2 regions of the Salinicoccus sp. CNSTN-B1 genome follow, and region 2 is predicted to be linked to the other one. Evidence: predicted binding sites of a transcription regulator. Region 2 holds the regulator's gene; the other holds the start of a gene.
What was found. The regulator Rex, encoded in region 2, represses fermentation and respiration genes when NADH is low (regulators of the CRP and FNR family bind a similar motif). The targets are predictions, from matches to a motif close to TTGTGAAATATTTCACAA.
Positions count from the first base shown of each region.

Region 1: ACYF68_RS06910 (citrate synthase) is a predicted target of Rex. The motif match lies at 1,653-1,670, and genes of this name have one in related genera.

Region 1 covers NZ_JBTWMN010000004.1:1,152,462-1,155,887, reverse strand. Annotated here, with positions in the region: gene icd (NADP-dependent isocitrate dehydrogenase) at 1-393, opposite strand, end outside; gene ACYF68_RS06910 (citrate synthase) at 434-1,549, opposite strand; partial or broken gene ACYF68_RS06905 (solute symporter family protein) at 1,783-3,329, opposite strand.
Region 2 covers NZ_JBTWMN010000004.1:681,944-685,369, forward strand. Annotated here, with positions in the region: partial or broken gene ACYF68_RS03995 (ABC-F family ATP-binding cassette domain-containing protein) at 1-1,335, opposite strand, end outside; gene ACYF68_RS04000 (redox-sensing transcriptional repressor Rex) at 1,473-2,105, shown strand; gene ACYF68_RS04005 (twin-arginine translocase TatA/TatE family subunit) at 2,125-2,349, shown strand; gene tatC (twin-arginine translocase subunit TatC) at 2,399-3,154, shown strand; partial or broken gene ACYF68_RS04015 (glycoside hydrolase family protein) at 3,199-3,426, shown strand, end outside.

The sequences.
Region 1 (3,426 bases), 470 kb from region 2:
CAATGGAGATGGTACACCTTCAAAATACCTTACCGGTCTGAGGCATGTAAACAGATCCAGCTCCTGTCTCAGCGCCACGTTCAGTGAGCGGATACCGCCACCGATTGGTGTAGTGAGCGGGCCTTTGATTGCAAGCAGGTATTCATTGATTGTATCCAAAGTTTCCTGTGGCAGCCATTCGCCGGTCTTGTCATACGCTTTTTGGCCTGCCAACACTTCTTTCCATTCAATCGCTTTTTCGCCGTCATATGCTTTTTCAACCGCTGCATCAAGTACTTTGTTTGCAGCTTTCCAGATATCAGGTCCGATGCCGTCACCTTCTATGAATGGGATGATTGGCTTATCGGGTACGTTCAGAATTCCGTTGTTTGTTGTGATTTTTTGACTCGACATAAATAAAATTCCTCCTGATTAATATTTTTGAAATTTTGTTTTAGCGCTTTTCGATTGCTTCATATTTCTTGCCGGTTTGTCCAACATATTCAGCTCTTGGTCTGATCAGACGGTTGTCTTCATACTGTTCCAGAATATGTGCAATCCATCCAGAAACGCGGCTGACGGCAAAGATTGGCGTGAATAGATCATGGTCAATCCCCATCGCATGATAGACCGAGGCGCTGAAAAAGTCAACGTTTGGCAGAAGTCCCTTTTCACGTTCTACAACTTCTGCGATCTTTATGGATTTTTCGTAGAGCTCAGGCTCTCCGATTTCCTCAGTCAACTGTCTGGACATCTCTTTCAAATATTTTGCACGTGGATCGCCGTCTTTATAGACACGGTGTCCCATCCCCATGATTTTCTCTTTATTTTCGAATTTCTCTTTCAAGTAGTCTTCTACAGCTTCAGGAGATTCTATCTCACCAAGCATCTTCATTACGCGTTCATTCGCTCCGCCATGAAGAGGTCCTTTGAGTGCACCAGCTGCAGCTGTTACGCCTGAATACATATCGGAAAGTGTCGCGACACATACGCGTGCCGTGAATGTTGACGCATTCAGTTCGTGGTCTGCATGAAGCACAAGGGCTTTATTCATTGCTTCGACTTCTGTACTGTTAGGCTCTTCGTCTTTCATCATATACAGAAGGTTTGCAGCGTAATTGAGTCCTTTTTTAGGTTTGACGACTTCTTTACCACTTCTTATCCTTGAGAATGCTGCAACGAGTGAGGCCACTTTAGCTTGGATACGGATGGCTTTTTCCTGATTCGCTTCATCACTCATGTCTTCAGCATTCTCATCGAAGTGTGACAGATATGACAATGCTGTACGCAAACCTGCCATTGGATGGATCTTATCCGCTGCATATTCCTCGAAATGAGTGTAGATTCTAGGATTGAGCGTCATATGATCAAATAATTTCGCCTGGAAATCATCAAGTTCAGTCTGGTTCGGCAATCTGTCGTTCCATAATAGGAATACGACTTCTTCAAATAGTGCATTTTCTGCAAGGTCATCGATTTCATAACCGCAATAAGTGAGCTGCGAACCAATGATGGAACTGATGCGTGATTCGGTTGCAACTATACCTTCTAAACCTTTTTTCTCAGACATATATCGATTCTCCTTCTAGTTAATTCTTAGTATAGCCAGTCGGCCTTATTGCCATTATATCAAATTAAAGAACTTTGTGAATAATACAGCATCATTTATCCCTTTGTGAAATTAATACCATTAACCTTCCAGAAGACGCCTATACTCACAATAAAAGCCTCAATTCAGCTGAATTGAGGCTTTTATAAGGGTCAGTTAATTATCTTATTGATGTACATAAGTTTATCTTATGATTAGTGTGTTGTCTCAGATGTATCAATACCTGTCACCGATTTAACCTTCACTTCGCGATACTTTTCATGTGATTCGGCTTTACCGAGGAAGGTTCCTAAGAAAGCACCTAAAAATCCGACTGGTACTGAGATTATTGCTGGATTCGTCAGAGGGAACAGGGGTTCCAATGCAATAAATGCATTGCCTGAAGGATCCATTACATTCGGGCTCATTATAACAAGTATAAGAGATACCGCAAGTCCCGTTATAATTCCAGTAATCGCCCCTTGCGTATTAAACCGCTTCCAAAAAATCGTATAGATGATGACTGGTAAGTTGGCGCTTGCTGCTACACAGAATGCCAAAGAAACCAGAAATGCGACATTTTGGTTTTGGGCGAAGATTGCCAGTATTATGGACAGGACACTTACACTGAAGGCCGCAATTTTAGCTGCGAGCATCTGCTGTTTATCTGTTATATTGCCCTTTTTGATCACTTGACCATAGATATCATGCGCAAATGCACTTGCCCCCGATAGCACAAGACCAGCTACTACTGCGAGGATTGTTGCGAATGCCACTGCCGACACGAATGACATGAGTAGATCGCCACCAAGCTTTTCTGCTAGCAATGGCGCAGCCATATTGCCTGCCGGGTTCGCTGCGATGATTTCCTCCCTCGTCAGCATCGCTGCAGCTCCAAATCCAAGGAATATCGTCAAGATGTAGAATATGCCGATGATCCAAGTTGCCCACATGACTGAGCTACGGGCTGTCTTAGCATCTTTAACTGTAAAAAATCTCATGAGGATATGCGGAAGGCCGGCCGTACCGAACAATAATGCGATAATGAGCGACACGTTATTCAGGGGAGATCCGCCTTGAGAGCCAGGATTCAAGAATGGGCCTTTAAGCTCCGGTGCCGTTATATTCTTCATTTCGCCGAACATGGTAAAAATATTGAAATTGAATTGCAGCAGTACGAGTACAGAGATGATGACTGTGCCAACCATCAACAAGATCGCCTTTACCATCTGTACCCAGCTTGTTGCAGTCATGCCACCGAACAATACATAAATGGTCATCATTATGCCGACTATGATGACAGCCACACTGTATGGTATATCAAACAGCAGTTGAATCAAGGCTCCCGCCCCTACAAGTTGAGCGAGCATATAGAAGATGACAATCGTAATGGAAGATAGCGCTGCGAAGGCGCGCACCTTCTTAAGCTCAAACCGTGCAGCAATCATATCAGCGACTGTGTACTTCCCGAGGTTTCTAAGCGGTTCTGCCACAACGTACAGTACAACGAGATAAGCTGTAAGATAACCCACACTGTAGAAAAATCCGTCAAACCCCCATAATGCAATCGCCCCTGCGATACCAAGGAATGAAGCAGCTGAAAGGTAATCTCCGGATATTGCGAGACCGTTTTGCCAACCGGTCAGCCCCCACCTGCTGTGTAGAAATCTTTAGTGGATTGAGTCCTTTTCGAAGCAAAATATGTAATCACTAACGTCAAACCAACAAATACAATGAACATGATGATTACGGTCAGATTCATTTATAGTTCCCCTCCCGATACTTTCTGATTATCTCATCCGCTTCCCTGTCGAATTCCTTGGCCTTCTTCATGTAGATCGTAACCAGCGTCCAGACCA
Region 2 (3,426 bases):
CAAATCATTGATCTGTTTCATGACCTCGTCTTGGGTGAACAGGAAACGCCCCAACACTTTGCGGACATCACTTTCGTTCATGTTTGGGTATTCATGCCATAATTCTTCAAGGACGCTTCTCCCGGAAGTGAATTCTGCCTGCTTCTGGTCATAATAACCGATCGATACGTTGGCCCCATAGATGATTTCCCCGTCATGCTGTGATAACTTTTTGGCGATCGTCTTGACCAGGGTTGATTTACCGATGCCATTCGGGCCAATGATTGCGAGACGGTCGCCTTTATCGATGTTCAGATTGATGTGACTGTTTAAAGTCTCTTCGTACCCGATGGCGAGATTTTTGATTCTGAGCACATCATTGCCGCTCTCCCGTCTGATGTCGAATGAGAAGTCTGCACTTTTCGTGTCCATTCTAGGCAAGTTTATACGTTCCATGCTCTCTAGCTTCTTCCGGCGACTCTTCGCCATATTGCTTGTCGAGGCACGGGCAATGTTTTTCTCTACAAACGTTTCCAGTTCTTTAATCTCTTTCTGTTGATGTTCAAAGGCCTTCATCTGCAACGCATGGTTTTTTTCCTTTTCCTTTACATAACCCGAGTAGTCGGTATGGTAAAGGGTGCCTCTATGCATCTCGACTTCATATATCTTATCGACAGTACGATCGAGGAAGTAGCGATCATGGCTGATTATGGCTATGGCGCCTGAGAAGCTGTTAAGATACTGCTCGAGCCACGCGACGGTATCCATATCCAAGTGGTTGGTCGGTTCGTCCAGAAGGAGCAGATCAGGCTTGGATAGGAGCATCTGTCCGAGCGCAAGGCGTGTCTTCTGGCCGCCGGAGAAAGCTTCTACGCTCCGGTGGAGGTCCTCAGGCATGAACCCGAGACCGGTCAGAACGGTCTTTACTTCTGAATCTATCGTATATCCGCCTTCAGCTTCGAAGATATTCTGCACTTTCTCGTATCTATTGAGTTGGTCTTGATAGTCTTTATCATCATAGTCATGTACAGCAAGCCATTCGGCAATCCTTTCCATTTCCTTTCCCGTCTCAAGCAGCCTCGAGAAAGGGCGTAGCATTTCCTCCCTGACATTATGATTGGACTCGAGTGTCATCTGTTGTGTCAGATAACCTATTGAAATGCCTTTGGGGCTGGTGATCTGTCCTTCATCAATACTCATCTCACCGGCCATCATCTTCATCAAAGTTGTTTTTCCGGCACCATTCTTACCGACGATGCCGATTGTCTGTCCTGTTTTAATTTCCAGGTTCATATTTTCAAAAATCATATCTGTACCGAAAGATTTTTTTATGTTCCCTAATTGCATCACTATCATCATAAATCCCTCACTTTCCTCAAGTTTACAATATATAGCGTAAAAAAACGATGAAATCAGGTGACTCTTATGGCACTATAGGCGTGCAATTATGATATAATATATCAACAAAGTGCAATAGAAGAGGTGTACGAGATTTGAATAATAAAAAGAAAATCCCGAATGCAACGATGAAGCGCTTGCCCCTGTATTATAGATTCTTTAAAAACTCCGAAAAATCAGGGGTGGATCGGGTTTCTTCACGGGAGATCAGTGAAGCACTGGATATAGATTCTGCAACAATTCGGCGTGATTTCTCCTATTTCGGTGAACTTGGCCGAAAAGGTTACGGATACAACGTCAAGAGCCTGTTGAAATTCTTTATGGAACATATCCAGGGCAACCAGAAGCGGAATGTCGCCATCATCGGTGCAGGTAACTTGGGTAGTGCATTATTGAACTATAAATTCAGCAACATAAATGATAGAATGAACATAGTTGCTGCATTTGACAATGACAGCAGCATTGTCGGAACAACAATCAATGATACTACAGTCCACCACTCGGATGAAATTGAAAAGATGGCTAAAGAACACGGCATAGATGTGGCAATCCTCACATTGCCTGCAGAAGTCAGCCAGGAGATGGCTGAACGTCTTGAGGCGGCCGGAATTAAAGGCATTCTTAATTTTACACCGATGAGGCTGGATGTAAGCGATGGAATCTATGTACACAATATAGATTTGAGTGTCGAATTGCAGGCACTGTTCTTTTATATGAAACATATCTAGGAGGGATACTGTGCTCGAAATGTTCATACCGACTACACTTATGGTAGTAACGCCAACGAGTATGATTGTAATTGCGGTTGTAGCGCTCATCATATTCGGACCTAAGAAACTGCCCCAATTCGGAAAAGCCATGGGCTCCACTTTGAAGGAATTCAAAGATGCAACAAAAGGCCTTGCTACAGATGATGATGACGAAGAAGAAGAGAAGAAGAAATCCCAGAAGAAAATCGAATCTGAAGTATAAAGGTCTTGAGGTGGCGGAAGCCGCCTTTTTTTAAAGAGGTGGAAAATTGATGAATGAATTGGAAAAGAAGGAAATCACTGAGCACCTTGATGAATTGCGCAAACGGCTTATGATCGTCATATACTTTTTTGCAGGCGCAATGCTGGTCGGCTTTTTCCTTTCTAAACCGTTAATATACCAGGTTCAGGAAGCACCGTGGACCGAATCCATACAGATGCACGCATTCCAAGTGACCGATCCGCTTAAAATATATCTGATGGTCATCATGATCATCGGTTTTGTAATCGTACTCCCGGTAATACTGTATCAGATATGGGCCTTCGTATCGCCGGGGCTCTACAGCAATGAGAGGAAGCTGACGCTATCCTACATTCCGATTGTCATGCTGCTTATGCTTCTTGGCATGGCTTTCAGCTACTTCATACTTGTACCATACATCATACAATTCACCTTTGAACTGTCAGAAGATATAGGGATAGAGACGACGATCGGCATCAATCAATATTTTGGTTTCCTGTTCAGGACAGTCCTGCCATTCGGCCTGATTTTCCAAATGCCGATACTGGTACTTTTCCTGACTCAGCTGGGGCTGCTGACCCCAATGTTTTTGAAGAAGAACAGAAAGTATGCCTATTTCATCCTGTTGGTTGTAGCAGCTTTGATTGCGCCACCTGATTTGATGACCCATATCATGTTGACAATCCCGATGATCGTCCTGTACGAAATCAGCATCTATATTTCCAAAATCGGTTACCGTAGACATTTAAGGGCAGAGCAAAAGGCAATTGAAGAATCATTGGACTAAGATTTGGGAGGTTTTTTGAGATGGCATTGGATTCAGATGGAAGGATGTTCAGCCATCCATCGGCTGATGGGCAGCTTGATACACATATCCCAAAAAACGTGTCGCATGAATGGCGACAGCGTTATCATGTGCAACCCCCTACAGGGGCCTTGAATGGCCTTGCGGGCCTTGTGTCGGATGATGAGGGGTATCATTTGTTCTATGAATGGATGCCTGTATATGGTCAACGAACGAAATGTCTGTATCATCTCACATCAAAGGATATGGTGACA